DNA from 2 places in the Formosa agariphila KMM 3901 genome. Region 2 is predicted to be linked to the other one. Evidence: riboswitches for the same ligand, from Rfam matches in the RefSeq annotation. Region 2 holds a riboswitch; the other holds the start of a gene.

Region 1 (16,547 bases), 1.4 Mb from region 2:
CAATAATATAGAAACAGAATTATTAACTGGAGAAGGAAAAGCTTATGGGGTTGAATTCCTTCTTAGAAAGAGTTTAGGCCGATTAAATGGTTGGTTAGGATATTCTTATTCGAGAACCTTAATAAAACTGGATAGTGAATTTTTAACAAATCAAGTTAATGGAGGTGAATATTACGCGGCTAATCAAGATAGGCCACACGATTTAAATTTAGTTACTAATTATAGAATTACAGAACGTTATAGTGTCTCTTTTAACTTCAATTACCAGTCAGGGAGACCTGTTACCTACCCTATTGGGAAATATGAATTTACAGGTACAGAAAATGTACTGTATAGTGATAGAAATAAATTTAGAGTACCAGATTATTTTAGACTAGATGTGGGATTAAACATTGAAGGAAATCATAAAAATGAAAAACTAGCACACAGTTTCATCAATATTTCCATCTATAATGTATTAGGACGAAATAATCCATACTCTGTTTTCTTTGTAAATGAAGGCGGACAAATTGAAGCCTATCAATCTTCTATATTTTCAGTGCCAATTCCAACAATAACATATAATTTCAAGTTTTAATGACACATAAATTTATCATATTATCTCTTGTCATCTTAGGTTTTTCTATGCTTAATTGCACAGAACAAATAGAATTAAAAACCGAAGATTTTCAAGATGCATTAGTAGTTGAAGCTACTTTTACAAATGAGTTTAAAAAGCACGAAATAAAACTTTCTAGAACGTTTAGGCTTGAAAGTAGTGATGTTATTGTAGAAGAAAATGCCGATGTCAAAATATTAGATAGCAAAAACAACGAGTATGTTTTTCAAGATACTGGTAACGGTGTGTATGTATCCAATTTAGAGTTTCAAGCTTTAAAAGATGTCACCTATCAGTTAATAATAAATACTACCGACGGCACACAATATGTCTCTACAGAAGAGCTTTTACCAAGTGAAGCTTCTATAGATAATTTGTATCCCGAATTAGTAAATTTAGGAGACGATTATGGTGTGCAAATTTTTGTAGATACTAACAACAATTTAGGCGATGCACAATTTTTTAGATATGAATACGACGAAACATACAAGCTAATTGCACCTTACTACACAGGTATGGATAGCAAGTTAATAAATGTTATAGAGGGGTTCGATGGTACAATACATTATGATGTCTCTATTTTTCCAAATCCCGAAATGCAAGAAATATGTTATCCAACAAATTATTCAGGAATTATTTTAGCAAATAAAGATGTGGTTACAGGCGATCAAATTGTAAGTTTTCCTATTCGTTTTACAAGTCATAACAATTATAGTGTTTTTAAAAACAGATATAGTATTTTAGTTAGGCAGTATGTGCAATCTGCAAATGCTTATAATTTTTACAGGATTTTAAAAGAACTTCAAGGTGACGATAGTGTTTTATTAGATAATCAACCTGGATTTATTCAAGGAAATATTAGTTCTACTACAAATGAAAACAAAAAGGTTATAGGATATTTTGATGTGTCTACAGTAGATTCTAAAAGAATATTTTTCAATTATAAAGATATCGGCATTGATATTCCTCCATATATCATTGATTGCGATGCACAAACCTTTGACAAATCTGAAACCGACGACGACGACAATCAGTCTCTTCAATTATATAATTATTTATCAAGTCAATATACAGTATACGATCATCCCGATGATTCGACGATTTACACCGTTGCAAAGCGAAACTGTATGGATTGTTCAGTATTTGGAACCAGTATAAAACCAGAATTTTGGGAAGATTAATAAAACATAAAACTATAAAAGTTACAATACTATTGTGCTTTTTAAATATTCTTGTTTACGGGCAAGTCAACGTTAATACATTAGATGCAATTCCTAGAGAAACAGTACATCTAAGTCATAATGCGAATACATTTTTGGTTGGTGAAACCTTATATTATAACTTTTACAGTTTAATTGAAAACAATAAACCAAGTAGTATAAGTAAGATTGGATATGTAGAATTAATTGGACAAGATGGAGACTTCCTTTTTAACCATAAATTAAAACTAGATGAGGGGCTCGGGTCTGGCGACTATTTTATTCCTGCTGATATTGAAACAGGACAATACAAACTCATTGCGTATACAAAATGGATGAAAAATGAAGATGCTGTTTTTATTAGTGATGTCTATATTATAAATCCATTTTTAAAACATTCTAATATACAAGACACCAAATCTATAGCTATTTCAAAATCTAAAAATAGCGCTGTAAATTCTAAACCAATAGAACCTACAGGTATTACAATAGAAACTAATTCGGAAAGTTTAAAACCTAGGCGTTTATCTTCTATTCGTTTAACAACGAACAACGTAGATTTATACAATGGAAATTATGCTTTATCGGTAAGAAAAATATCCCCATTAGAAATTAAAAACAACTCAACAGTTGAAGGTGAAAATATTATAAAATTAATTGATAGTTCTAATACATTACCTGAATTAAGAGGAGAAATTATATCAGGGACTGTTAAAAATAAATCGAATGATTCTTTGGTAAGAAATGCTGTTGTTTCTCTTTCTATTCCAGGTAAAGAGTTTATATTAAAGAATGTAAAAACAAACAATTCAGGTCGCTTTTATTTTAGTCTATCTGAGAATTATACGAGCACAGATGTATTAATACAAGTTATAGATAAAACAACGAACAGTGAATACAAAATTGTTTTAGATAATCCAGAAGTTTACGATTTTACTAATCTTCGCTTTGAATCTGTGTATTTAAATCCAAATTTAAAAGATTGGTTAACAACTACAAGTAAATATACCCAAATAGAGAATGCATATTTTAACTCTAAAAAAGATAGTATAATAAATAGGCTACCTTCTTCTTTGTTTTATGTTGAGCCAGATGTTGAATACGTATTAGATGATTACAAGAGATTCCCAACTTTAAAAGAAACTTTTGTCGAAATCATTCAATCTGGAGCTATTCGAAAAAGCAAAGGCTCCCTTAAATTTAAAGTACTTGAAGACCAAACAAGTTATTATTCTGGTTACGATCCTTTGGTGCTTTTTGATGGTATATTAATTCAGAATAATGAAGATATTATGAATTACGATGCTAGAAATATAGAACGCATAAGTATTTTAAGCGACACTTATTTTTATGGTCCTAGTGTTTATTATGGAATTATAGATATTAAAACAAAAAATGGAGATTTTGTATTAGAAGGTAACGCTGATAATAAAATATACCTCAATCTTGATGCTCCACTTAATTCTAAACTTTTTTATTCACCAAAATACGATACAGAACTAACCGCTTTTAATAGAATTCCAGATTATAGAAAACAACTCTTATGGCTGCCTAAATTAGTAATGGATACTAATTCCAAAAATATCGAATTTTACACTTCAAGTGTAACAGGAACTTACGAAATAGTGTTAGAAGGCTTCACGCTTTCAGGAAAACATGTGGTTATAAAAAAGACTATAGATGTTAAAGACTAATAATTACATAGTTTTCTTTTTATTCACCTGATTGATTCATTAAAAAAATTAACAGATTTTAAAGCTGTATTTCTGATTAAAACAAATACTTTTGCGCCCTTAAAATAATTATCAAGAATCTCAAGACAAGAGATAGCAACCTGCAATAACGAGCAAGGTGCTAAATAGATAAGCCAATTACTTGGAACACATGTTAACTCATCTTTCTACTTATTTGCTACTATAGTCTCTTAAAATTAATTATAATGGCAAACAGTAACTCCGGAACTCCTAAATTTTCAGCATTAATACCGCTATTCGTATTTGTATTTACATTTTTAGGCGTTGGTATTTATAAAGACGATTTTTACGCTTTACCCTCTCCTATAGCCGTAATTATAGGAATTATTGCAGCCTTTCTGCTCTTTAGACAATCAATAGATTCTAAAATAAAAACACTTTTAAAAGGGTGTGGCGATTATAAGATTTTAACCATGTGTTTAATCTATTTACTCGCTGGTGCGTTTGCAGCCATTGCTAAAGCAACTGGTAGTGTAGATGCTATTGTAAATCTAGGATTAGACTATATAGCGATTCAATATATTTATGTCGGTATTTTTATTATTGCTGGTTTTTTATCGGTGTCTACAGGAACTTCCGTGGGATCTATCGTCGCGCTAGCACCTATTGTAGTTAGTGTTGCAGAAAAGAGTAATGCCGATTTAGCCATACTGTGTGGAGCATTATTAGGAGGCAGTATGTTTGGTGATAACTTATCTATGATTTCCGACACCACCATTGCAGCAACACAATCTTTAGGTTGTAAAATGAGTGATAAATTCAAACAGAATATCAAAATCGCGTTACCTGCTGCATTACTAACTATTGCCGTTTTAATTTTTCAAGGTTTGGACTTAAAATCTGATGACAATACAACATTGCTTGTTCAGAGTTACACCATTATAAAAATAGTGCCTTACATACTTGTAATTATACTTTCAATAGTAGGTGTTAATGTGTTTGTAACCTTGCTTTTAGGCAGTGTATCTGCAGGGGTTCTAGGTTTAATGTATGGCGATTTTACATTGCTTGAAGCCACTAATATCACCTATACCGGATTTACAAACATGACCGAGATATTCCTATTATCGCTACTTACTGGAGGTTTAGCTGCATTAGTTGAAAAGCATGGTGGTATCGATTATATTTTAGTCAATATTAAAAAACGCATAAAAAACAAAACATCGGCACAATTTGGAATCGCCACCTTAGTCAGTGCCATCAATTTGGCCATTGCTAATAATACAGTATCCATCATTATTGCTGGTCCGATTAGTAAAACCATTAACGACGAATATCAATTAGATAATAAACGAACTGCCTCTATTTTAGATATTTTTTCATGTATTTCTCAAGGGGTATTGCCCTATGGTGCTCAAGTATTAATGATTCTTAGTTTTTCTAATCAAGGTTTAAATTACTTAGACTTGGTGAGCAATACGTGGTACTTGGTCTTTTTACTATTTTACACAGTAGCTTTTATCTGTTTCAAGCCATTAAGAGCATCTTAGTTCCTGAATTATAAGTATTAGAACACCTCAAGAACATGGTGCGTTATCACGTCAATTTTATCAGTGATAGTGCTAATAATTAAATACAAGCTTCCTTACATTGCGTGTAATTAAAAATAGATACCATGAAAACATTAACACTTACATCCATATTTTTTAGTGCACTATTACTAATTACATCTTGCGATAGCGACGATGATAAATCGACACAAATCCCCGATAACGACACTCCTGAAACAGCCGGAATTGGGTATTCAGAAACTAATGAAGACCCCACCAACATATATAATGCGATTACTGCGACTTTAAATGCCAATGATAATATTGGAATTGTTGCTGAAGTGAATCATTCTGCAAATGCTCAAAACGCGGGTTTAAGTCTAGATTATACAAGAACCGTGTATTTTGGAAACCCAGCTTTAGGGACACCACTTATGCAAGATAATATTCAGGCGGGTTTAGATCTTCCGCAACGTATTAGCGTCTATACAGATGAAGATAATCATACAGTTGTAACTTATAATTCTGTAGATTATATCATCAACAGACACAGTTTAGGAACAGTATCGTCTACCGAAATGATTGAAAATGCTCTAGCGAATATTGTAGAGTCTGCAACCGGTGAGGCTGTTGTTCTTAATCCTATAGAAAATGAAGGTTCAAAAGGTATTGTCTCTGTTGCTAGTTCAAATGATTTTGATACCACTTATAACAACATCATTAACACCTTAAATAATCTAGAGCCAATAAGCATCATGGCAGAATTAGACCATCAAGCCAATGCCGAAAGTATTGGTATGGAGTTAATGCCAGCAAAACTTATTATATTCGGAAATCCCGTTTTAGGAACACCTTTAATGAATGAATCTAGAACCATGGCTTTAGATTTACCTCAAAAAATGTTAGTATATCAAGATGCTGAGGGTAAAGTGCATATTATCTATAATGACCCATTTTATTTAGCAGAACGTCATGATGTAGATGATAATGATGACACTTTAGAAACCATTTCTCAGGCCTTAGAAAACATAGCAAATTCAGGAGCTTCAGAATCATAATAGTTACTAAAACATACCATTATGAACACTAAAATGAAAGCCTCAGATGTCTTTGTCAAAGCATTAGAACATGAAGGAGTCGAATATATTTTTGGACTTCCAGGAGAAGAAAACTTAGATATTCTAGAATCCATCAGGAAATCAGAACAGATTAAATTCATACTTACCCGGCACGAACAAGGTGCCGGGTTTATGGCAGCTACTTATGGCCGTCTTACCGGGAAACCAGGGGTGTGTTTATCGACTTTAGGACCAGGCGCAACAAATTTAATGACGCCTGCAGCCTATGCACAATTAGGTGCGATGCCCATGCTTATGATTACAGGGCAGAAACCGATTAAAAAAAGCAAGCAAGGGAAGTTTCAAATCCTAGATGTCGTAGAAATGATGCAACCCTTAACCAAATATACCAAGCAAGTTACACATGCCAATCATATCCCTTCCATGGTTCGGGAAGCGTTTCGCTTATCGCAAGAAGAACGTCCAGGTGCAGTACATATTGAACTACCGGAAGATATCGCTCAAGAAGAGTTAGACGAACTCAGAGTGTTTGATGTTGTAAACGACAGAAAACCTATAGCCGATTTAAAAGCGATACAACAAGCTGTGTCTCTAATAAAATCAGCGTCCAAACCTTTAGTACTTATTGGAGCTGGGGCTAATAGGAACCGTACGAGTAAAGCACTTACTGAATTTGTAGATACATTAGAAATTCCGTTTTTTAATACACAAATGGGAAAAGGTATAATTGATGAACGTCATGAGTTATATTTAGGAACTGCTGCATTGTCTAACGACGATTTTCTGCATGAAGCCGTGAATCAAGCGGATTTAATATTAAATATAGGGCATGATACCATAGAAAAGCCTCCATTTATAATGGAAGCAGAACGCAACCAAAAGGTGATTCATGTTAATTATTTTGCCGCAGAAATAGATCAGCTGTATTTCCCTCATTTAAATATTATAGGAGATATTGCTAGCAGTGTTAATCAGCTTACAGAAGCTTTAAAACCAGTCGCAAAGTCTTGGGATAATACGTTTTTCCTTCGGGTTAAAGATAATGTGTGTAAGCACTTAACGACCTACGAAGACGATAACCGTTTTCCTATACTTCCTCAACGTTTAGTAAAAATAGTACGCGAAACCTTACCGCAAGACGGTATCGTAACTTTAGATAATGGGATGTATAAATTGTGGTTTGCTAGAAATTACAAAGCCTATAAACAAAACACATTAATTTTAGATAATGCCTTAGCGACTATGGGCGCTGGTTTGCCGTCGGCAATGATGGTTAAAGCATTAAAACCTGATAAAAAGGTGATTTCTATAAATGGAGACGGTGGCTTTATGATGAATGTTCAAGAACTTGAAACCGCCTCTCGACTAAAATTAGATCTTGTAGTTATTATTTTAAATGATAATGGGTATGGCATGATTGAGTGGAAACAAGAAGACGAAGGTTTTCCTAGATACGGATTGGAATATACCAACCCAGATTTTGTTAAATTAGCTGAAAGTTTTGGTGCTGTTGGATACAAACCAGATTCGGTAGCCGCATTTAAAACAGCATTAAACAACGCATTACATGCTAAAGGCATTCACGTTATCGATTTAGCTATCGATTATTCGTTAAATCATGAAATCTTAAATGTACTTATTAAAGAATTTTCAGAACAATTAAAATCTTAAACACCATGAATACATCAATTTCAATAAACCCTGCAACTGAAGAAAAAATAGCGGAATATGAGCGTTTAACCACATCTGAAACGATGTCTAAAATTGAAGACGCGCATCAAGTCTATTTAACTTGGAAACAAACTTCTTTAGATGAGCGTGCACAATTAATGCATAAACTGGCAGAGGAATTTGAAACGAACACTGAACATTATGCCCAAATAGCGACTTCAGAAATGGGAAAAACTATTGCTCAATCCAGAAAAGAGGTTGAAAAATGTGCGTGGGTGTGTCGGTATTACGCAGACAATACTAAAGATTTATTAGCAGACACTTCAGTAGATACAGAAGCCGAAAAAAGTTATGTGACCTTTCAACCTCTAGGTGTTGTATTGGCTGTTATGCCTTGGAATTTCCCATTCTATCAAGCTATTCGGTTTTTAGCACCTGCGCTTATGGCGGGAAACACAGGAGTTTTAAAGCATGCTTCTAATGTGCAAGGGTGTGCTTTTGCTATTGAAGCTGCTATTATTAAGGCAGGGTTCCCAAAAGGCATTTTTTCTAATTTAAATGTAGAATCAGATGCTATTGAAGCTGTTATTGAACATAAACACATTGTAGCCGTAACGCTAACAGGTAGTGGTCCTGCAGGGCAATCTGTTGCTTCCATAGCTGGTAAAAACTTAAAGAAAACGGTATTAGAATTGGGCGGAAATGATGCCTATATTGTTTTAGACGATGCCGACTTGGAAGAGGCTGTAGAATTAGCAACACTTGGACGTTTACAAAATAACGGACAAACTTGTATCGCTGCGAAACGTATTATTGTTTTAGATAAAATATACGATGATTTTTTAAAGTTATATAAAGAGAAAATGGAGGGCGCCAAAATGGGAGAACCTACAAATGAAAATACATATTACGGTCCTTTAGCCCGTTTGGATTTACGAGATGAATTGCATGAACAAGTTAAAAAAACCATCGCTCAAGGTGGTAAATTAATTTTAGGTGGTGAAATCCCTAAACAGAAAGGAGCCTACTACCCTGCTACTATTTTAGCGGATTTAGAAGATGGTATGGAAGCATTTACCGAAGAGTTATTCGGACCGGTAGCGTCTGTAATCCGTGCTAAAGATGAAGCACATGCTATTGCATTAGCCAATACCTCTAAGTTTGGTTTAGGTGCAGGTGTGATTACAAGCGACAAGAAGAAAGGTGAAACAATAGCCTTACAATTAGAAGCAGGAAGTTGTTTTGTAAATAAGCTAGTGGCATCCGACCCAAGACTCCCTTTTGGTGGTATAAAAACCAGTGGATTCGGTCGTGAGCTTTCTGGTTACGGCATTAAAGAGTTTGTGAATACCAAAACCATTTGGGTAGATTAAGACTTATAATATACAAGCAGAACATAAACGACTTATCGTCCTGTAATAATAGAGCGGTTAAACAGCTTAATGCTAAGTCGTTTATGTTACTTTTTTAGGTAATGCAAAAAAGTAAAGTATTAATACAATGTAATTAGGTGTTATTAAGAACACGTTTGACTGATAACAAACGTTAGATAATCATCATTTGAAATGAGTGTGTTTAAAACAGCACTCATTTTTACTGCTACGTCATAATCACGGGTATACGACACAAATACATCGCCTTCAGGCTGAAAGTAAACTTCAGAAACATCTAAGTTTTTATCTCGCGCTGCAGTTTTAAAGAGCTTTTCCAAAACCGTGCCTTGATGTAATCTATACGTATCACATAATTCCTCGACAAGCACATAATCTGGTTGCTCGGGTAATCAGACCGTATAATTGTTATTAATTTTCGACTTTTCAATCTTACATGCATATATTGAATTACTTTCCATATCTTTTAACTACTCGTTTGTTTTTAAATAGATTACCCAATGTTACTTAAATATAAATAATACTATTTATTACCATGTTACAAAGCGATTTAATAGGTTAGTTTAAAGTGCGCTTTACAACTCTTTTACTACGGACTTTTCGTTTCCAATATATAATATAAATACTGCCTAGAATTGTAGGTACAGTCCAAGCGATTATATGTCCGATGCCTAAACCAGCAATTATAAAAGCCGTAATCGATGCAATTAAAGCACCAATCATTTTACCAATATGAGATATTAGCCAAGCTTGTTTAAATCGTTTTGGGGTATTGTAAAAGATGAAATCTTTAATTGATAATAACAAACCGAAACCTCCAAAAAACAGATATAACACGCTAAGCGAATTGCCCCGAATTAAGCCGTAAGTTCCAATACTGATCATAACAAACGAGAAGAAACACATACTTCCAGAAATAAGTTTATCAATCCAATCTGCTTTGTCTTTAGTCTTAAACGTTAACGCTCTATTTCCTGCCAAAACAAGATATATTGTAAATAAACCAATTAAAAATAAAAAAAGATTTTCATGATTAGGCAACCAAGAGATTGGTATAGAAATCAGAGTACTGCCTATCATTCCTATTGAGAATATTTTTCCCATCTTTTTATGCATCAGACTTCCTTTCTTAACTAAAACACTCCAAACTCCAGTAATTAATCCTATACCACCTAAAAAAGCGTGTATGTAGATTAAAATCTTAATCGTTTCTTCCATGTGTATTAAATTTATCAGTTCAAATTTCCGATTATTCTACTGCTTTTAGAAGTTTAAGATTCTCAATCGTCATTTAACAAGGATGAATTGATAAGACTAGTGAAACTTTTTAATTTAAACACCTTTAGTTTCAGGTTACAGACGCTAACCTTTCATAATGTATGAATGCATTTTAAATTTGATATACTACTGTATTTATTCATTCAACGCCCATATCATAGCTTTTTCTTTAGTAGCTCTAAAAATCGTGTTATGTTGCTCGTTAGGCTCATCTGAGTATTTCCATTGCAATCCTAAATCCAATTGTTTTAATGTTTCATTAAGCGCTTTCGTATGCTGCGCAATGTCTACAGCATCAGATCCAGCAAACCACAGTTTCTTTTGTTGTCCGTAATCGTCTTTTGCCAAGGATTCAAAATTTTTAACCAAATACTGCTCATTATACCATAAGGCAGGATCCATAGCGATATAATAATCAAACATAGCATTATCTAAAAGAAAGGTTTCAATCACAAAAATTCCTGCGGCAGACTCTCCAATAATAGCGCGTTTGTCTTGTGTACGATATCTTTTATTTATTTCTGTAAAGAGCTCATTTTTAATAAAGCCTCTAAAGTTATTTGAACCTCCAGGATGAGGTACAATGGTTAAGTCGTATTCAACGTCTGTAGGGCCAGAAAGATCTTTTCTTCTGTTTGTATTCTCAATACCCACTAAAATATATGGTGGAATCTGTTGTGCAGCTATGAGTTTTGCTAACGTATTTGCTATATGCGGAAAATCTTCTTTAATCCCACCGTCTGGCATATATAGCACAGGAAAACGGTCTGTAGACATATCGTAGTTTGGTGGTGTCCAAACATTAATAACACGGTCTTCGTTAACATATGAGGAGCTTATAGTTAAACTGTCGTGTTCTGGAATAGGATCATTATATACAATCCCTTTATTTTTACAGCCAAAGGAAAAAATAGTAAGACACAATAAGACTAATATTTTTTTCATAGCTATAGATTTTTAATAATTAGCAACAGTTTAAATACCCAATTGTGCTAGTGTTCGTCAAGACAATGCAACGAATAAAAACCAACACACAAACAGCACATGTAGATAATTATAAAAACTAAAATACGCAATTTTAAATATCTGTAATCTGATTTATAACAAATTATACTTTAACTACAATAGAATATGGATTTTAAACCTGTATAAATTTCAGTACCAGCCTTTTATTTCCGGGATGTGTTTGTTAAAGTCATATTTAGCTACAACGACTTATTTAAAAAATCTTTTTCAGTAGTGGTTAATAATATTTTCACATCATTAGTATTTAAGCTTTTAGGTATATTTTCAAAAAGAGGTGTATAAAAATCAATATTTCCATTTTTAAGTTTCTCACCTACTCGACTTTTAGTAACGAATAAACTTTGTTCAGAAACAATATAATCGGTATTGTGTTCTGTAACAATAACGGCATTAAGTTTTGAAATATAGTAGCTTATAGAGTATTTTCCGTTTTTTAACGTATGAAAAGAAAGTTCCATACTATGATAGTCCGTTTTCTTTTTGTAGGGTATATTATTAATCCTTGAAATATCATCTTCAAAATCGGTGTTATAAACCATATTAAACTTTAACTGTTTTATAGCTTTATAATCTTTATCGAAAACAATTAAACTCTTATCATGCGTGTAAATCAGCTCACCATTTTGCTTTAAAGCGGCATTAAAATATACTGTATTGGTATGTTTGTTATGCTCTATAGTTTCGATTTCATAATCTTCGGTTAAATTAATGAGTAGCTCTAAAAGTAAATTTAAATGCATAAACTGAAAGAATATTTTATTCTCTACGTATGCTGCTTTTGTAGTGGCTATAGAACTATCAAGCGTTTTTATTTTAGAATAATCTACCGATTCTAAATTGATTATATTTTGTTTGTCTATTGGGCTATTCGATTTAAACAGTGAATTTTTACTAAACCAATCTAACTGTGCCTGAAAAATCCTTGATAACGAATCGTTTACACTAAACGTTTCTTTGTATGTGCTGCTGTGTATTACCTTGTCGGTGGCGTATTTTTTTAAATAACTGTGTTCTAAAATGTCTTTAAACTTCTGTTTTAAATTTAAGTTATAAATAACAACTTCGTCTAATTGATTGTTTTTAGGATTTAGATATATAGTGTCGTTCTCCTTAAAACGATTAAAAGGCATGGTCTGTTCAATATAGTTTATATGCGAAATCACAATGTCATGTTCTAATAAAGGTAGTTTAAGTTTACCGTCTGCATTAGAAATGCTTCCAATATCTAAACCAGGGTAATATACTTGTACCAAATCTATAGGTGCTTTAGACGCTTGGTCAAGAATAACTAAGGTCTTCGATTGCGAAAAACAGGTATAAGCCAAGCAAACAAAAAGGGATGTAATTAATGTTTTCATATTATGAATGTGCTATTACAGTACTTTTTTAAAACTTTTTTTATTAAAATCTTGATACCTGCAGACGAGGTTTGTTTTAGTTTTTTTTAAATATAATTTCTACACGTCTATTGACTTAGTTCCATAGGGTTACGTTACTCACCATTAAATCGTCATGGTCTCCAAATAATACATTCATAAGCTCATGAGCCGAAGCAACTTCAGAAACTTTTAATACTCGTATCCCATTTGAGACACGAGTATTAAGCAAGTATAAATTAAGAGACGCATATTTTTACTGAAGGATTTCTGTATTACGAATATATAAGTGATTTTCTAATTATCATCCATAAGAAGTTTAAAATTCGTTCAGATTCATGAACTTAGATGAGCTGCAAAAACACACTCAGCAAATTATCATTAGGTTTAAAATCAATATTTCTTTTTTTTAGTTTCTCACCTACTTGACTTTCGCTAACAAATAATCTTTGTTCCAAAACAATAGGATTGGTAAGATTTACATTAAAATACAAAAAGAGCCTTTACTTAGGTTAGCAAAGACTCTTTTTCTATTGTGTGGATGGTTAAATTGTTTCAACCATTAGAATCTCTAATTTTCGTTCTCCATCCTTAAAAGGCCAATGTATAATATCGCCTACTTGTCTACCAATAGTGGCCACCGCAACATCGCATAAAATAGATAATTTTCCTTTTTTATTATTTGTTTTGGTGGTTGCCACAAACATGTATTCTTTTTCTTTATTATCTGTATGGTCTTTAATTTTTACACGTCGGTTTACCGTAACAACATTATTTGGTAAGTCGCGTCTAAGGACTTGTTTGGCGTTTTTTAATTCTAAAAGTAAAAGTGCTTCTTCTTGTTTGCTTACTTTTTTTCTTCGGATATGATCTTTTATCATATCGTAAATTCCTGTGGTTAAAATTACATTTTCTGACATAATATTTTTTTTTGAATCGCCTTCCTCATACCATGTCGTTCTGACTCAATCACTCAAAACCGCGCGCATAATATTGAGCGCCTCTTTTTGAGTGCTAAAATGGTAATAAGAAGAAAATAAGATTGAAATTTTGAGAATATTTAAATGTAGCCCTGCCTTGAGTCGGAACAGGGATTAATCAATAAACTCTTTTGAATTTTTTAAAAAAATATCGTCATGTAAATACGATAATGACAGCGCCACCCCTAAAGGTTTTCTTGTAGTATAATAAAAGTGATAGGCTGCCATGTGTAAAATAATTATGCATCTCAAATTTAGTCAATATATTTAAGATTAACACTATAAAAGTGATGAGTATATTAGAATCTCTACTGCTTTAAATGGATGACAGGGCATCCTATTTCTGAATTAGTAATGACATTTAAATAACGACTCTATCGGCAATATAATAGTCATCTAACACTTGCCATGGTCCATCTTGCACTTGTTCTATGACACTAATCTTATGAAAATATAATTCGGTTGGGAATTTATGTTTTTTAATTTCTGAAAATACTGGATCTGTACAGGTCGAATTACGTGGATGCATTAAAGTTACATGTGGATAGTGTTCATTAATCTGCTTTGTACCCAAGATTGTTTCTCTTAAAGTTTTAAACTCAATATTAGGTCCCGTCGCGGGTAAAAAAACACCTGTTCCGTTTGCGAACCGTTCGGGAGCGCCTAAGGTAATACGGAGAGGTTGTTTTAAATACATGGATTTTAAACGCTCAATAATTTCATCAAAGGGTTTTAACTCGTCTTCGCGACACAGCGTAATGTGTGCAGAAATTAATTTGTATTGCTCTGGATTATATGTGGCTCTTACTGTTTCAATGTGTTCTTGTGAAACTTCAATAAATAAAGTCAGTTGTGTTCTAATAGTGTTCATGTTTTGTTGGTTGTTACATCATAACTTTTCTATAATCGGTTTTATATCTGTACTGTTGTAATACACTTACCTTTTAACGTTTCAACCACATATTATCTATTTTAATATTGATTGCTGAAGATGCATTGGTTGTATTAAAACAGTACATCATTTAAATGTCAGGGCTCTATTTGGTATCACCCCTTTTGTTCATCTTAAGTCTGAGTTTATTAGAAACTAAGGTGTTTTAGATATTAAATCTATCAAATAAAAATAAGATAAAACACCTGATATCTCTAAATGTTACCAAATGAAATGAAATTAAACCTAATTTTAATATGCACTTACTAAACATTAAACCGATAAGCAGGTAGTATGTTTAGCTTTATTAAATTTCTTTCATCACTAAATAACTGGTATAAATAACATAAAAGCTTAACAATATAAAGGCTTCCCATCTGTCAAGTTTTTTTCGTGTTCCTGTAAACATGGCTAGTATTAGAAACACAGTTCCACCTATTAGGATGAACAAATCTTGATTAAAATTCGGATTATAAGTTATGGGATGTACAAACGCGCTTATAGAAAGAATTAATAGCACATTAAATATGTTAGAGCCAATAACATTTCCTATAGCGATATCGCTATTCTTTTTTAAAGCCGCAACTACCGATGTAACTAGTTCTGGAAGCGAAGTTCCTGCAGCAATTATGGTTAATCCTATTATTTTTTGACTCACGCCTAGTTTCGTTGCTATATCTATACTATGGTCTACAACTAACTTCCCTCCTATTATGAGTCCTGCAATACCCAATATTACCAAACTCCAAATCTTAAAATTAGATTTATTTTCGTAACTAATAGCTTCAATGGGGTCTTGTTTCAACTGCTTAAAAATAGAATACAAAAAGCAAATAAATACCACCAATAAAAGTACTCCATCAACTCTAGAGATTTCAGGAAGCTGATGACTAAAAAAGTCGTTAGCTAGTACAAAAAGCAATAAGGCTACAAGTAAGGAAATTGGAATTTCTCTCCAAGCTGTAGATGACTGAACTGTAATGGGATAGATTAAACCTGCGATTCCAAGTATGATAAACAAATTAAAATTATTGCTTCCAATAATATTTCCAAAGACGATGTCTGAATGCCCATGAAATGACGCCACAGTATTAACAACCAATTCGGGGGCAGACGTTCCGAAGGCCACAATGGTGAGTCCGATTACTAAATCAGAAATATGATGTTTTTTTGCTAATGACGTAGCACCGTCAACTAGCCAATTTGCGCCAAAAATTAAACTCGCAAAGCCTACAATAATAAATACTGAAGATAGTATCATAATTTTTATTTAATGATTTCAAATGCAGCAAACGGGTTTGTATATAATTTGTTGTAGGGTTGCGTAAATATATCGTAACCAAATACAACAACTTTTAAGCACAACAGTTCAAAGCTTCAACACACATTAGTAACTAATATATACTGGTATATTATAAACTGAAGCTATAAGTTATTTTAGACCGTTTTTTATTTTTCAGTCTTGTTCTGTTTTTGAAAGATTTTATAAATCAAGGACAGGTTTACTATAAAAGCTGACATTATAAAGACATCTATAACAGTTTGTGCCCCTACTATTTTATACTGCAAAGATAACATTGATAATAAAATTAAAATTGTAGAAATTATGATTCCGGTTTTAATGTTGTAATTCATATTTAAAATGGTGTTATGTTATACTAAAATATCATGATTAGAGAGAAAGTATCGTGAGTTTATAACGAAATTAGCAAACCAAGTTTGTCTAAAAGTCTTAATGTATAATAATCAAGTCCTCCATACATTTACATTTTAC
Region 2 (16,547 bases):
CAATTTTGTATCTTCTATCATAAAAAAACGCCTTATTATTTTAAATAACAGTCGGAATTAGTTCAACTAATTTACAGTCTATTTTACAAAACGACTAATTTAAAATTAGATTTTATACAATAGCTTGTACTACTGCTTTTGGAGCTTCTTTACGTGTACCGTCAAAACCATCAATTCCACTCACCGTTGTGTATTTAAGCACATACTTTTTACCTGGATTAATAATTTTATACGCTGATTGACACATTAATGTAGCCTCGTGGAAACCACAAAGAATTAATTTTAACTTCCCTGGATACGTATTTACATCTCCAATAGCATAAATTCCAGGTATGTTTGTTTGATAATCTAAGGCATTATCTACTTTAATTGCATTTTTTTCTATCTCTAATCCCCAATTTCCGATAGGTCCTAATTTTGGAGATAAACCGAATAATGGGATAAAGTAATCTGTATCTATTGTAAACTCTTCATCTGCTTTTTTAACAGTCACACCTTCAATATGATTTTCTCCAGCAACGCCAACAACTTCTGCAGGTGTTACTAAATTTATTTTCCCTAGAAGTTTTAATTCTTGAACTTTTTCTACAGAATCTAAAGCGCCACGGAATTCGTTACGTCTGTGAATAAGTGTTACTTCTGAAGCGATATCGGCTAAAAAGATACTCCAATCTAGAGCAGAATCTCCTCCACCTGAAATTACAACACGTTTATTTCTATATTTTTCTGGATCTTTAATAAAGTAATCTACTCCGTGATCTTCGTAATTTGCAATATTTTCAATCAATGGTTTTCTAGGTTCAAAAGACCCTAAACCACCTGCAATAGCAACTACTGGCGCTTGATGTTGAGTACCTTTATTTGTAGTGACAATAAACGACCCATCTTCTTGTTTTTCTATAGTTTCAGCACGCTCTCCTAAGGTAAACCCAGGTTCGAATTGCTTTCCTTGCTCTAACAAGTTTTTAGTTAAATCTCCAGCTAATACTTCCGGAAATCCTGGAATATCGTATATCGGCTTTTTTGGATAAAGTTCTGAACATTGTCCACCAGCTTGTGGCAAAGCATCAATTAAATGACATTTAAGTTTTAATAATCCTGCTTCAAACACAGTAAATAATCCTGTCGGCCCTGCTCCTATTATTAATATATCTGTTTGTATCATTACTAAATATTTTTTACTGAAATATGATTTTATTTTTTTTCTAAAACGCCGATTTTAACTCGTGCAATTCGGTTTTTATTCGATCTAAACTAGTGCGTTCACTTACCACCTCACCAATTACTATTATAGCTGGAGACGTTAACTGTTGTTGTTTAACCACATCTTGGATAGATTGTATGGTACCAATTCCTATGTTTTCGTTAGCATAAGTTCCGTTCTGAATAATTGCTACGGGAAGGTCTTTCTTATTTTCGTTTGAAAACAATTCAACAATTTCCGGCAGTTTACTCATTCCCATTAAAATCACTACTGTGGCAGACGACTTGGCTGCTAGTGCTATATCGCTAGATATTTCGTGATTCTTGGTTGTTCCTGTAATTACCCAAAAACTTTCGGAAACACCACGTTTTGTTAACGGAATACCTTGGTTTGTTGGGACCGCTAAGGCAGACGACATTCCTGGAATAACATCTACTTTAAGTTTTTTTGATTTTGCATATTCGATTTCTTCTGCTCCACGTCCGAAAACAAATGGATCTCCTCCTTTTAAACGAACCACATGCCCAAAGCTCTTTGCACGTTGTACAATAAGCTCATTAATTTGTCCTTGTTGATACGCGTAACACCCTTTACGTTTCCCAACAAAAATAACTTCCTTAGTGGGTGAAGCGTATTTAAGTAAGTCAACATTTATAAGTGCGTCGTACAAGATTACATCTGCAGATTCAATTGCTTTTACCGCTTTAAGCGATATTAAATCTGGATCTCCTGGACCGGCACCTACTACCGTTAGTTTAGGTATGTTGTTAGTTGTTTGCATAGACTAATTCGCGTGTTCTAAAAACGTCGATGGTGTTGAAAAAAGCTTTGGTTTGGTTAATATATGTGGTTGCAAATTCTTTTGTTGGTTCGTTTTTATTGATTTCATAAATAAAATCTGAAAAACTACTATTTGTATCTAATGTAATTTTATTAGAAGCAATAAATGTTTCGTCGAACAACCCTATAATGTTTGCTTGAGAATTGGTTTTTACATCTTCTGAAAGCAATAAAGCTTTAGCCGCATTTACACTTGCTGTATAAGCTAAGTAAATGGCATCTGCCCATTTTGTTGTAGATCCGTATACCTCTTCTGCCTTTTCTAATTTCTCTTTAGCTTCTAACAATAAAGTCGCTACTAAATCGATAACAACACCTGCACACTCTCCTACTCCAACTTCTTGCTTGTATTCTTCTTTATTACCCCAATCGATAAAATCGCTAGGTTGTAAGTTTTCTGTATCTGATAACGTTACTAAGAAATTATAAAAATATTTCTGTCCGTCTCGACGGTCGTAATATTCTAAAAATGATTCTCCTGGATTTCCGTTAGTTTCAAAATCATCTAAAATTAAACGTAATGCTTGAGGTCCTCTTTTAGAAGGTAACTTGATTACTTTATCTGAAAAACGACCTTCTCCATTTCCTAATACACCACCACCTAATAATACTTGTACAGCAGGCGCTACTAATTTATCTTTAGTACGAATAGACATCCCTTGAAAACCAATGTGTGCCATGTTGTGTTGGCCACAAGCATTCATACATCCACTAATTTTAATAGCGATATCTTGGTTGTTAATGTATTGTGGATATTCTGAATATAAAACTTTCTCTAACTCATCTGCCATTCCTGTACTACTTGCAATACCTAAATTACAGGTATCTGTTCCTGGGCATGCCGTAATATCTGTAGTTGCATTATATCCTGTTGCTACAAAATCTAAAGCCTTTAATTCTTGATAGAAGAATGGTAATAACTCTTCTTTTACGTGACGAATTAAAATGTTTTGTCTTAATGAAAAACGTAACTCATCGGCTGCATAGTCTTTAATTAAAGCGGCAAGTTTTCTTGCTTTATCAGTATAAAAATCACCTAATTTCACTTTAATTCCTATAGCATATAATCCGTCTTGTTTCTGAGGGATTACATTTAAAGCTCTCCAACTATTGTAAGCATCCTCATCTTCTATATGCACTTCAGGGATAGCAACATTGCTTAACTTTATAGCTTCATCTTTTACTTCGATGTGTACTTCTTGATTAGATAATGCTTTTTGTTCAGCTTCAACTAATTCTAAGAATTTTTCTAAACCTTCATCTTTTATTAAGAATTTCATACGTGCTTTCATTCGTCTAGCACGTTCACCATGACGATCAAAAATACGTAATACACTTTCTATTAAAGGAATAACTTTATAGGTTGGTAAGAACTCATAAATTAAATCTGCACTTCTTGGTTGAGATCCTAAACCACCTCCAAGTAAGACTCTAAACCCGCGTTCTCCATCTTTTATCTTCGGAATAAATCCTAAATCATGAATATAACTTAAAGCTGTATCTGCATCTGAAGACGAAAACGACATTTTAAATTTACGACCCATTTCTTGACAAATAGGATTACGTAAAAAGAATTGGAAAGCCGCATGCGCATATGGCGTCACATCGAAAGGTTCATTTACATCGATTCCTGCAGTTTCGCTAGCGGTTACATTTCTTACGGTATTACCACAAGCTTCACGCAAGGTTACATCGTCTTGTTCTAATTGAGACCAAAGTTCTGGAGTATCATCAATACTTACGTAGTGAATTTGAATATCCTGACGTGTTGTAATATGTAATCTCCCTGTAGAAAAACGATCCGAAACATCAGAAATTCTTAATAACTGATTAGAAGTCACTTTTCCGTAAGGTAATTTTATACGTATCATTTGAACGCCTGGTTGACGTTGCCCATATATACCACGAGCTAAACGTAAACTTCTAAAACTTTCGTCGGTTATACTACCTTCATTAAATAATCGAATCTTTTTTTCTAATTCAATTATATCCTGTTCTACAACTGGGTTCTCTATTTCTGATCTAAAACTTTGCATGATTCTTTTTCATTTATTGAAAGTGGATTCCACACTCTCTATTTTGTAAGGCTTTTGTTGGGTCAAAATAAAATTGGTTTTTAGGAAGATTTTGTTCTACGATATACGCATCTAAATCTTCGTCTGACCAATAGTAAAATGGACTCACTTTTAAAACACCATCTTTACTCCAGCTTAAAATATCTTTAGACTTTCTGTATTCAGTTTGTCTTACACGGATATTTGTAAACCAAAGTTCTGGAGCTTGTTCGGCTAGAGCTCTACTAAATGGCTCTAGCTTTACAATCTCTGTAAATTCGGCATGTTTTGGACTGGTTACGTCTGGGATTCCTATTGTTGTTTCAACTACCGATTTACTCAACAAAGGCTCATATTTTTGAACATTTAAGTTGTACGTCTCAATTAGATTTTCTGCATGGTCATACGTTTCTGGTGTATTAAAAAGCGTATCACACCACACTACTTTAATGTCGTTATCTTGTTTTGAAATAGTACTTAACAACACTGCAGAATATACTCCAAAGCTTGTAGTAACTATTTTCTTATCTGTTAACGCCAAAGCCCAATCAATTATCTCTTGAGGGGTTTTGTGTCTTAATTCCTTATTCCAATACGAAATATCTATTGTACTATCCAACATAATTTCTTCTTTAACTTAACTACATCTGTTAATCCTATCGATTTAGTAGGTTATTTGACAAATGTATATGTTGTTCCCAACATATGCAAACTAATTTTAAAAAAATAATGTTAAACTAAATCGGCTAACGACTTATTATTGAAGATGTCTAGTGTTTTGTCACGCACTTCTGCCATTAAAGTATGCACGCCGCAAAGGGTCTCATCTGGGCAATCGTCGCACTTTTCGTAGAAATTTAAACTTACACATGGCACCATGGCAATTGGCCCTTCAAGGGTTCTCATTACCAAAGACATTTTTATGTCTTCTGGAGCTTTTAGCAAATAATACCCACCGTTTTTTCCTTTCTTAGAACCTAAAACGCCTATTTTCCGAAGGGTTAACAGTATGCTTTCCAAGAATTTTTGTGAAATATTTTCACTCTTAGAAATCATACTGATTTGTACTGGCGTATTATTTTCTTGACGCGCTAAAAATAGTAAGGCCTTTAGACCGTATTTGGTTTTCTTTGAAAGCATGATGCAAATATACTGATTTTTAAAACTTAATCTAAAGCCTGTTTTAAATCCTTAATAATATCATCTGTATGCTCTAATCCCACAGAAATACGAACTAAACCGTCTGTAATACCTGTTTCTAATCTGTCTTCGGTACTTAGTTTACTATGTGTTGTAGATGCCGGATGTGTTACAATAGTACGTGTATCTCCAAGGTTTGCCGATAAGGACAATACTTTAATTTTGTTTAAGAATGCACGACCACCTTCTACACCGCCTTTAACTTCGAACGCGATAATATTACCACCTTGTTTCATTTGTTTTTTAGCAATGTCGTATTGTGGATGCGACTTTAAAAACGGATATTTTACAAGTGTTACATTATCATGCCCTTCTAAAAATTCGGCAACTTTTAATGCATTATCGCAATGTTTATCTACACGAACCGCTAAGGTTTCTAAACTTTTAGACAACACCCATGCATTGAATGGAGATAGCGCTGGACCTGTATTTCTTGAAAACAAATAGATTTCGCGAATTAAATCGGCACGACCTACAGCAACGCCTCCTAAAACACGACCTTGACCATCCATTAATTTTGTAGCAGAATGAATAACGATGTCTGCTCCAAATTCTATTGGGTTTTGTAAATACGGTGTGGCGAAACAATTATCTATCACCAATAAGATGTTATGTTTTTTTGCAATAGCACCTAAAACTTCTAAATCTATAATATCTACAGCAGGGTTTGTTGGACTCTCTGCATATAAGATTTTTGTATTTGGAGTAATTAGGCTTTCAATTTTATCGACATCATTGACATTAAAGTATGATGTTTCTATATTCCACTTCGGAAGAAATTTAGTAAACAGCGCATGTGTAGAACCAAACACAGAACTTGCCGACACAATATGATCGCCACTGTTTAAAAGCGCTGCAAAAGTTGAAAACACGGCAGACATTCCCGTAGCAAATGCATAACCACTTTCGGCACCTTCCATTTTACAAACTTTATCTATAAACTCTGATGTATTTGGATTTGTAAAACGGCTGTAAATATTACGTTCTTTTTCTTCTGTAAATGATGCACGCATATCCTCGGCATCTTCAAAAACAAAGCTTGAACTTAAATATAAAGGTGTTGAATGTTCTAAAAACTGAGAACGCTCTGTTTGTGTTCTAATAGCTTCTGTTTCGAAATGATTATCTTTCATGGTACTAATACGTGTTTTTTTCTGTTAATCTTAAAATATCTCCAAATACACCACGAGCGGTAACTGCTGCTCCTGCACCTGCGCCCTGAATCACTACGGGCTGATCGCCATAAGACTCTGTGTAAATTTCGAAAATTGAATCGGATCCTTTTAAAGATCCTAATGGTGAGCTTTCTGGAACAGATACTAATTTTACTTCTAATTTAGCACCTTTTTCATCGGCTAAATCACCGTGTAAATCACCTATATATCTTAAAACATGACCTGATTTTTGTTGGTCTTTAATGCTTTGATATAAATCGTCCATTTCTGTAAACGATTTTAAAAAGGCTTCTTTATCTATACGTCGTAAATCTTCAGGAATTAAATTCTGAATATCAACATCAGTAATTTCGTTATGTAAGTCCAATTCTCTTGCCAAAATTAATAATTTTCTAGCAACATCGTTCCCACATAGGTCTTCTCTTGGATCAGGCTCTGTAAATCCTTGGTCTACGGCTTCTTGTAGTACCTTTGAGAATGGTTCGTTTTTAAGCGAATAATTATTAAATAAATAACTTAACGACCCTGAGAACACACCTCTAATTTTAGTAATATTTTCTCCAGATAAATGCAAGAGCTTAATCGTATCGATTAACGGTAACCCTGCTCCAACATTAGTTTCGTAAAGATAGTTTTTCTGATTTTTAGCCAAGACTTGTCTCAATTCACTATAGAATTTAAAATCGACTGTATTTGCTATTTTATTAGATGAAACAAGGTCGAAACCATGCTCTACTAACGGAATATAATTAGAGACAAAAGTTGCACTCGCTGTGTTATCAATTGCAATTAAGTTTTCTAAATGATGCTTTTTGGTATATGCCACTAAACCTTCGAACGTAAAATCTTTTCCGTTTTCTTGCAAGTCGGCTTTCCAATTAGCACTTATCCCTTTTCTATTTAACAGCACTTGTCTTGAATTTGCAATCGCAAAAATATTCAATTTTATGCCTTTACGTTTTTCAATATCTTTAGCCGAAGCAATAATCTGATCGATTAATGTTCCACCTACTAATCCATGACCAAAAATAGCCAAGTTTATTTTTTTAGATATTCCAAAAATCTCTCCATGAATCACATTTAAAGCTTTATGAAGTTGTGATTTTCTAACCACCAAACTCACGTTTTCACCTGTAATGGTATTGTTGAAAAGCAACGGAACAATCTGATTTTTAATCAGTGCATTAAACGGTTTGTGGAACGTACTTAAATCTTGACCTACAATTGAAATTACAGCAACATCATCTATAATTCCAATTCTATTAACATCTTGAACATAAAAATCGGTTTCAAACTCACGCTCTAAAGCAATTACAGCTTGCGATGCTTTATCGGCATCGACCACCAATCCTAATCCACGTTCAGACGAGCCTTGCGAAATAATACTTACACTAATATCGTTTGCACTTAATGTTTTAAACACACGCGCATCGACACCTACTTTTCCTAATAAACCGCGGCCTTCTAAATTAATTAACGCCACATTATCTAAAACCGATAATGAACGAATGCCTTTAGAAGCTGTTTTAGCTGTTATTAAAGTTCCTTGGTCGCCGCTATTAAAAGTATTTAAAATACGGAGTGAGATATTTTTCTCTAATAACGGAATAATCGTTTTGGCATGTAAAACCGTTGCACCAAAATTAGCCAACTCGTTCGCCTCTGCAAACGATAATTCTTCAATCTTTTTGGCATCTGGAACCAAGTCTGGATTTGCCGTATAAATTCCGTTTACGTGTGTATAATTCTGCAATTCTTCAGCATCTAAGAAATTAGCTAAAAGTGCTGCCGAATAATTACTTCCGTTTCGACCTAAAGTCGTTGTTTTATTATCTTGATTAGAGGCGATAAATCCTGTTATAATATTTACCGTATCTCCATTATATTTTTTAAAATGCTTTAAAACATTCTCTTTAGACACTTTGGTATTTGGCTGTGCATTACCATAAGTATCATCTGTTTTAATAAGTAATCTAGAATCTGTTGCATGGGCATTAACACCGCGTTTATTGAGTAATTCTGCTACTAATTTAACCGATAATAATTCACCTTGAGCTAAAACTTCATCTTTAATTTTCTTACTGTAATCTCCTAATAACTTTACACCACCGAACACTTTATCTAGAACTGAAAACTCTTCAGAGAAATCGATTTCCGGACAAGGTTCAATTTGATAGGCTTTAAAGGTTTCTAAATCTTTTTTATAAGACTCATCATTTTTAGCCTTCTTAAGGATATTTTCCAACTGGTCTGTAGACGAGCCTCTAGCCGAAAGTACAACTGCTATTTTTTCATCGTTCTTAACTTTATTTTCTATAATATTAAGAACCGTTTCTAGGCCTTCTCCATTGGCGAGAGATTTCCCTCCAAACTTCAAGACTTTTAAACGTTTATTTTTCAATTCCGGTTTAAATATGCCTTCTACAATGGTTTCTAATTGTTCAAATTCAATTAAAAATGCATCATGACCGTGATCGGAATGAATTTCGTTATACGTTACATTTGGATGTGTAAGTGCTAATTTTTTTTGTGTTTCACGATTCTCTTCAGCTGTAAAAAACAAATCAGAATCCACACCAACGATTGCAATATTAGATTCTATAATATCCAAAACATTTACATCTTCAGGTCGCCCTTTAGTGACATCAATAGTACGTAACAATTGATTCATTAATTTATATGCTGAAAGCTGAAAACGCTCTTGTAATTTGTTTCCGTGATGCAATAACCAACTCTCGACATTAAAGATTTCTAAATCTTCATTCTTACTTCTATGAAAGCGTTCTTTAAACGATTTTGGTGTTCTATAACACAACATGGCATGCATACGCGCATCGTGAACAGGGTTATTAGAGTTCATTAAAAACTGCTCCTGAATTTGACAGTTTGCAATTAACCAATCTGTAGATTTCCAGTCGGTTGCCACCACAATTAAATTCTCGGCTAACGTAGGATGAATAACAGCCATTTCCCAGGCAATACCACCACCTAAAGAGCCTCCAACCATAGCAAAAACCGAATCTATTTTTAATAATTCAAGCCCTTTTAAAAAGATATTTGCCATATCGCGAGCTACGAAATCTTTATAATTCTCGATAACAAATCCGTCATATCCATTACCTGGAATATTAAACGACAGGACCGTAAATTTCTTAGTATCTATAATTTTATTATCACCAATAAGATCACTCCACCAGCCGCCTTCACCAGCAACGTTACTGTTTCCGGTTAGTGCATGATTTACTAAAACAATTGGCGCTTCGTGTAGGGGTTGCCCAAACACTTCGTAAGACAATTGAATAGGTAAGACTGCACCACTGATGGTTTGGTAGGAATCTAGAGAAATAAATTGTAAATTTTTCATGTCGCAATATATAAAAGCTTCGAGTTAAAAGGGCTTAATTTAAAAGAAACTGTTAGGCGTTTTTAACAGCTTCGAAGGCTTGTTTTAAATCAGATTTTAGATCTTCTAAATCCTCTATTCCTACAGATAAACGCACTAAATCTTTAGTCACTCCAGAAGCTGCTTGAGCCGCATCATCTAACTGCTGATGCGTGGTACTTGAAGGGTGAATGATTAATGATTTGGTATCTCCAATATTTGCTAAAAGTGAGAATATTTGAGTTTTATCGGCTATAATTTTAGCAGCATCAAAACCACCTTTATGCCCAAATGTTACCATACCGCTTTGGCCTTTTGGAAGGTATTTATCTGCTAAAGCTTTATATTTACTACTTTCTAAACCTGGATAATTTACCCAAGCAATTTCGTCTTGTGTTTCCAACCATTGTGCTAAAGCCAAAGCATTTTCACTATGTTTTTTAATACGTAATTCTAAAGTTTCTAACCCTTGAATAATTTGAAAGGCGTTAAACGGACTTAAAGCACTACCATAGTCACGTAAGCCCTCAATTCTAACTTTAGCAATAAACGCGGCTTCTTTTAAAACCTCGCTATATACTAACCCGTGATATCCTGCAGATGGTTCTGTAAATTCAGGGAATTTTCCGTTTGCCCAATTAAATGTTCCAGCATCGACAATAACACCTCCTAAACTTGTGCCGTTTCCGTTAATGTATTTTGTTAACGAGTGAATAACAAGATTTGCACCGTATTGAATTGGATTTAATAAGGCTGGAGAAGCCACTGTATTATCTACAATTAAAGGAATATCATTCGCTTTAGATACTTTGGCAATAGCTTCAATATCTAAAACATCTAATTTCGGATTCCCTAAAGATTCAATAAATACAGCTCGTGTATTATCTTGTACTGCAGCTTGAAAATTTTCAGCCTCAGAAGGGTCTACAAATGTGGTTGTAATACCGTGTCTTGGTAAAGTAACAGCCAATAAATTGTAGGTTCCGCCATACAAACTACTAGATGCTACAATATGATCTCCAGCTTTTAATAATGTTAATAAAGCTGTAGAAATCGCCGCCGTTCCAGAAGCAGTAACAACTGCTGCAATACCGCCTTCGATTGCTGCTAGACGCTGCTCTAAAATATCGTTAGTAGGGTTGTTTAATCGTGTGTAAATGTAACCTGGTTCTGCCAGCGCAAATAAGTTTGCTGCATGGTCTGAATCGTTAAACACATAAGATGAAGTTTGATAAATTGGCACCGCACGTGTTCCTCCATTTTTTGTAACATCGTGTCCTGCGTGCAACGCTTGTGTTGCGAATTTTTGTGTACTCATTTTTCTTTCTTTTTGAGTTAATAAATTAAAACTAAAAGCCAAATGCACCCTAATTTTTAAGGCATACCTAATAGAAAAATGTTAAAAAGAAAAATTAAAATTACTGCTAGCAATTTCGTTTAGTTATCTATCTAAATCCCCGATAAATGAATCGGTTTTTAAGTAGAATTTAGCACCTTCTTTATAAGTTAAAGGGTTGCTAAGGTTTCAGCGGGTCTAATCCCTCCACCTTTCTTGATAACATTTCAATATGTAATTGAACTTTGTGAGTACAAATATTCAGTTAGAAAAGTTGATTTTCCAAATTATTTAGAACATTTTTATGAAATTATCTTTTTTAGCTCTTGTTATTCGCCAAATATTTATCTTTAATAATCTGACCTACAGGCTTGTTTTCAATCTTACTTTCCAACCAAGAAATAATGTCTAAATATAAGAATGCACGTTTTTCATACGGGTGATCTTCGTAGGTTTTTAACGTATCTCGTAACTTCATAAAAGCTTTTTTAATATCCTGCGGATACACGTCTTGCAAGCCTTTTATAAATTTTATCATCTCTTTTTGAACTTCATGTAAATCGTTCATCTTGATTAAAAACTTATATGTACTACGTAATAATGTTTCTATATGATAATCCAGTCCAGCCTCGTAATGTGCTACTAAATTTAAGACTCTAGAGAAGCACAATAAGTCTTCACGCATGGACAAACTTTTGTTAGAAATAATTTTATCGAGATACGTAATACACTTTTTATTGTCTCCCGCCCCAAAATACAAACTCGCAAATTTGTAATAGAAAATCATGGTGTGATGTTCGTCTATTCTATTTGAATACTTCTTTAAATCGGCTTCAATTTTAGGAATCAATTTTAAGCCTTCTTCAAAAGAACCATCTATAAAATGTAAATTCACTTTATTTAAATTCAAATATAAAAACGCCAAAGCTTCAACGTTTTCATCTCTTAAAAATGTTTTATCGCTCACTGTTTTTTCTAAACGGATAAGAGCTTCTTCAAATTTATCTCGACTTCTAACAAAGAATAACGCTTCTAATAAATAGTTTTTTCCCTTTAAAAAGAAAACCGGATTTAGATTAATCATGTTTGGATTATCGTAAAATAATTCCACCCATTTAGAAGCATACCTGTAACAGTTTTTAAAATCTTGAGTTAAAAAACTAAACCACAAATACGCATTGTATAGCCATAATTTTTCGCGAAATCCTAGATTCTTAATATCGTATTTTGGTAATCTTTTGTAAAAATAAGAAGCTACTTGTTCGCCTTCATCTTCATTTTTAACATAACCTGTTTTTAAAAACAAACCATATAACTGAAGTGACAAATTAGATAATTTACTAGCTACAACATTTAATGCACTAAGTTCTTTTGCCTGAATTGTAAGTTCGTCTGCACGTCCTCCTATACTACGTGTAATATACTGAGATTCTATTAACTTCTCGAATTCTACAATCTCGAAAGCCAAGTTTTTCTCTTCATTCTGAATGGCTAAATCTTTCGATTTATCCAGAATTTTTAAACTTTGTTTATATAACCCTTTGTGATATAAAATTGAAGCAAAATCTAATTGCTCACGAATTTGAGACCTAATATTTTGGTGCGAAGGGTTTAACTTTAAACTAATTAGAATTTGCTTGTACAAATGCGCTTTTACATTTGCCAACTGTTGTTTTTTAACGTCACCGTTTTTTAAAATAAAATCTTCGTCGTAGACAGATAACTTATCTAAGATATTAAAAAGGTTCAAAAATTTTGAATCGTTATTTACACCTAGTCTTCCTACATAAAGTTTAAACTGTCGCTTTTCGGACTTAGTTAGAGACTTTACTAATAAAAATAAATTATCTTTTTGGTCTTTTATCATCAAATAAAAATAGTTCTAACTTATTGAATTTCAATTATTTACATATACAAAAATGCTTTTAAACATCGTAAAAGCACCATTATGAGGTATTGTTTAACAAAAGTATAATATAAATTCGTAGAACAATAAAGAAATTAAATTTAGATATATGTCACATTCTAACATTCAAATATTTGACACAACGTTACGCGATGGCGAACAAGTCCCTGGTTGCAAGTTAAACAAAGAGCAAAAATTAATCATTGCTGAAAGACTTGACACGCTGGGAGTTGACGTTATTGAAGCGGGCTTCCCGGTGTCAAGTCCTGGAGATTTTGCTTCGGTTGAAGCCATTTCAAAAATCGTAAAGAATGCAACGGTTTGTGGTCTGACAAGGTCTGTAGAAAATGATATTAAAGTTGCTGGTGAAGCGTTGCGTTATGCAAAAAAATCTAGAATTCACACAGGAATTGGAACATCTGATTCTCATATAAAATTTAAATTCAACTCTAATCGCGATGCTATCATCGAGCGTGCTGTAAGAGCCGTTCGTTATGCTAAAACATTTACAGAAGATGTAGAGTTTTATGCTGAAGATGCAGGACGAACAGACAACGACTATTTAGCAAGAGTATGCGAAGCTGTAATTGCAGCTGGAGCAACGGTTTTAAACATTCCAGATACTACGGGGTATTGCTTACCAAACGAATATGGTGCTAAAATTAAGTACTTAATGGAAAACGTTAAAGGTATAGAAAAAGCCATTTTATCTTGCCACTGCCACAACGATTTAGGTTTAGCAACAGCAAACTCTATAGAAGGTGTAATTAATGGTGCAAGACAAATAGAATGTACTATTAATGGTATTGGTGAGCGTGCAGGAAACACTGCTTTAGAAGAAGTTGTAATGATTTTAAAACAGCATCCTACTTTAAATTTAGACACAAACATTAATACATCTTTATTATATAGCACAAGCCAAATGGTTTCAGAACATATGGGTATTTACACCCAGCCAAACAAGGCTATTGTTGGAGCTAATGCTTTTGCACACAGTTCTGGAATTCACCAAGATGGTGTAATTAAAAATCGTGAAACGTACGAAATTATAGACCCTAAAGATGTTGGAGTTACAGAATCTGCAATTGTTTTAACCGCTAGAAGTGGTAGAGCTGCTTTAGCGTATAGAGCTAAAAATGTAGGTTACGAGTTAACAAAATTACAGTTAGATGTCGTTTACGCAAGTTTCTTAGATTTTGCAGATGTAAAAAAAGAAATAAATGATTCTGATATTCATCAAATCATTGAAGGTAGTAGTATTTACAGTCAAATTATTTCAGCTTAAAAAATAAGCCTGAAGTCTATTTTAGATTAATATACATTTGAAATAGCAAAAACTTAAAAAATGAAAAAAACATTATTCGATAAAGTTTGGGATGCGCATGTTGTAGACGCCATAGAAAATGGGCCACAAATCTTGTACATCGATAAGCATTTAATACATGAAGTAACAAGTCCTCAAGCTTTTAATGAGTTAAAAGACAGAGACATTCCTGTATTTAGACCCAACCAAATTGTGGCCACAGCAGACCACAATACACCAACAACAAATCAACATTTACCAATACAAGATAAATTATCTAGACATCAGCTTGAGCAGCTGTCACAAAACTGCGCCGACAACGGAATCACACTTTTTGAATTAGGTCACAAATATAATGGAATAGTCCATGTTATGTCTCCCGAATTAGGTATCACACAACCTGGGATGACAATCGTATGTGGAGATAGTCATACCTCTACACATGGTGCATTTGGTACTATTGCTTTTGGAATCGGTACAAGTCAGGTTGCTCAAGTTTTTGCTAGTCAATGTTTACTTTTAACTAAACCTAAAAGTTTACGCGTTTCTGTAAATGGAACATTAAAAAATGGCGTACTTCCTAAAGACGTTATTTTATATATTATTGCAAAATTAGGAACAAATGCTGGTACAGGATATTTCTGTGAATATGCCGGAGATGTTTTTGAAAATATGAGTATGGAAGGCCGTATGACGGTTTGTAATATGAGTATTGAAATGGGCGCTCGTGGTGGAATGATTGCACCAGACCAAACGACTTTCGATTATGTTGAAGGCCGTGAATTCGCACCAAAAGGTGAAGAATTTGAAAATAAAGTTGCCTATTGGAAAACCTTACCTACTGATGAAGGTGCTGTATTCGATAAAGAATATGTCTTCGATGCAGAAGATATTGAACCTATGGTTACTTATGGAACAAACCCAGGTATGGGGATAAAAGTATCTGAAAACATCCCTACACTTAACGATGCTTCATTTGAAAAGTCATTAAAATATATGAATTTCAAAAAAGGCGAATCTCTTATAAACAAACCAATTAATTTTGTCTTTATTGGTAGCTGTACCAACTCTAGAATTGAAGATTTTAGAGTAGCTGCTAATTATATAAAAGGCAAACAAAAAGCCCCAAATGTTACCGCATGGCTAGTTCCAGGAAGTAAATTAGTGGAAGCACAAATTATTGAAGAAGGACTTAAAGACATCTTTACAGATGCAGGTTTCGAACTTCGCCAACCAGGTTGTTCTGCATGTTTAGCCATGAACGACGATAAAATTCCGCAAAACGAATATTGCGTTTCTACTTCCAATAGAAATTTTGAAGGTAGACAAGGTCAAGGTGCCAGAACAATTTTAGCAAGTCCATTAGTAGCTGCAGCAACAGCTATAGAAGGAAAAATTATTGACATTACAAAACAATTAAACTAAATGGAAAAGTTTACAACATTTCAGTCTAGAGCCATTCCATTAGACATAGAAAACATAGATACTGATCAAATTATTCCTGCACGTTTCTTAAAAGCTACAGACAGAGAAGGTTTTGGAGATAATGTATTTAGAGATTGGAGATTTAATAAAAACGGAGACTTAAACGAAGACTTTCCTTTAAACGACACCACCTACATGGGAAGTATCCTTGTAGCCGGCGATAATTTTGGTTGTGGTTCTAGTCGTGAGCATGCCGCTTGGGCCATAGCCGATTACGGATTTAAAGTTGTTGTTTCTAGTTTCTTTGCCGATATTTTTAAAGGAAATGCCTTAAATAATGGTATTCTTCCTGTGCAGGTTTCGCCAGCGTTTTTAAAAGAATTATTTAATCACATTACAGCAGACCCTGAAACAATAATTAGTGTAAATTTAGAAACACAAATCATTTCTATAAAAGATACAGATTTTAAGGAGTCTTTCGATATTGATCCTTACAAAAAAACCTGCCTAATAAATGGTTACGATGATATTGACTATTTATTAAGTAAAAAAGAAGATATTTTAGCTTTCGAAAACAAAGCCTAAATATTAACTTGCAACCATTACCAATTAGTTCTGCTTTTACAGCAAACTAAAAAATAATTCTTATGAAACTAAACATAGCAGTATTAGCAGGAGACGGAATTGGACCAGAAGTCACTGCACAATCTATAAAAGTTCTT

What was found. A riboswitch is a leader RNA that binds a small molecule or an ion and turns the genes downstream of it on or off. The one in region 2 is predicted to bind S-adenosylmethionine.
Region 1: linked by a shared signal. The riboswitch ahead of BN863_RS08045 (Na+/H+ antiporter NhaC family protein) and the one ahead of BN863_RS01800 (O-acetylhomoserine aminocarboxypropyltransferase/cysteine synthase family protein) in region 2 are both predicted to bind S-adenosylmethionine.

What each region holds. Positions count from the first base shown of each region.
Region 1 covers NZ_HG315671.1:1,846,170-1,862,716, reverse strand. The annotation lists gene BN863_RS08060 (TonB-dependent receptor) at 1-577, shown strand, start outside; gene BN863_RS08055 (DUF4249 domain-containing protein) at 577-1,779, shown strand; gene BN863_RS08050 (hypothetical protein) at 1,767-3,491, shown strand; SAM-I-IV-variant riboswitch at 3,595-3,692, shown strand; gene BN863_RS08045 (Na+/H+ antiporter NhaC family protein) at 3,737-5,041, shown strand; gene BN863_RS08040 (DUF302 domain-containing protein) at 5,167-6,099, shown strand; gene BN863_RS08035 (acetolactate synthase large subunit) at 6,121-7,791, shown strand; gene BN863_RS08030 (NAD-dependent succinate-semialdehyde dehydrogenase) at 7,797-9,164, shown strand; gene BN863_RS08025 (hypothetical protein) at 9,308-9,502, opposite strand; gene BN863_RS08020 (hypothetical protein) at 9,741-10,400, opposite strand; gene BN863_RS08015 (alpha/beta hydrolase) at 10,596-11,405, opposite strand; gene BN863_RS08010 (carboxypeptidase-like regulatory domain-containing protein) at 11,666-12,844, opposite strand; gene BN863_RS18895 (hypothetical protein) at 12,960-13,094, opposite strand; gene BN863_RS08005 (GreA/GreB family elongation factor) at 13,408-13,782, opposite strand; gene BN863_RS08000 (2'-5' RNA ligase family protein) at 14,204-14,713, opposite strand; gene BN863_RS07995 (calcium/sodium antiporter) at 15,081-16,034, opposite strand.
Region 2 covers NZ_HG315671.1:434,695-451,241, reverse strand. The annotation lists gene epsC (serine O-acetyltransferase EpsC) at 1-21, opposite strand, end outside; gene BN863_RS01835 (NAD(P)/FAD-dependent oxidoreductase) at 113-1,165, opposite strand; gene cobA (uroporphyrinogen-III C-methyltransferase) at 1,206-1,985, opposite strand; gene BN863_RS01825 (HEPN domain-containing protein) at 1,972-4,080, opposite strand; gene BN863_RS01820 (phosphoadenosine phosphosulfate reductase domain-containing protein) at 4,094-4,720, opposite strand; gene BN863_RS01815 (RrF2 family transcriptional regulator) at 4,831-5,238, opposite strand; gene BN863_RS01810 (trans-sulfuration enzyme family protein) at 5,265-6,431, opposite strand; gene thrA (bifunctional aspartate kinase/homoserine dehydrogenase I) at 6,436-9,837, opposite strand; gene BN863_RS01800 (O-acetylhomoserine aminocarboxypropyltransferase/cysteine synthase family protein) at 9,890-11,173, opposite strand; SAM riboswitch class I at 11,294-11,417, opposite strand; gene BN863_RS01795 (hypothetical protein) at 11,511-13,058, opposite strand; gene BN863_RS01790 (2-isopropylmalate synthase) at 13,207-14,382, shown strand; gene leuC (3-isopropylmalate dehydratase large subunit) at 14,443-15,825, shown strand; gene leuD (3-isopropylmalate dehydratase small subunit) at 15,826-16,410, shown strand; gene leuB (3-isopropylmalate dehydrogenase) at 16,473-16,547, shown strand, end outside.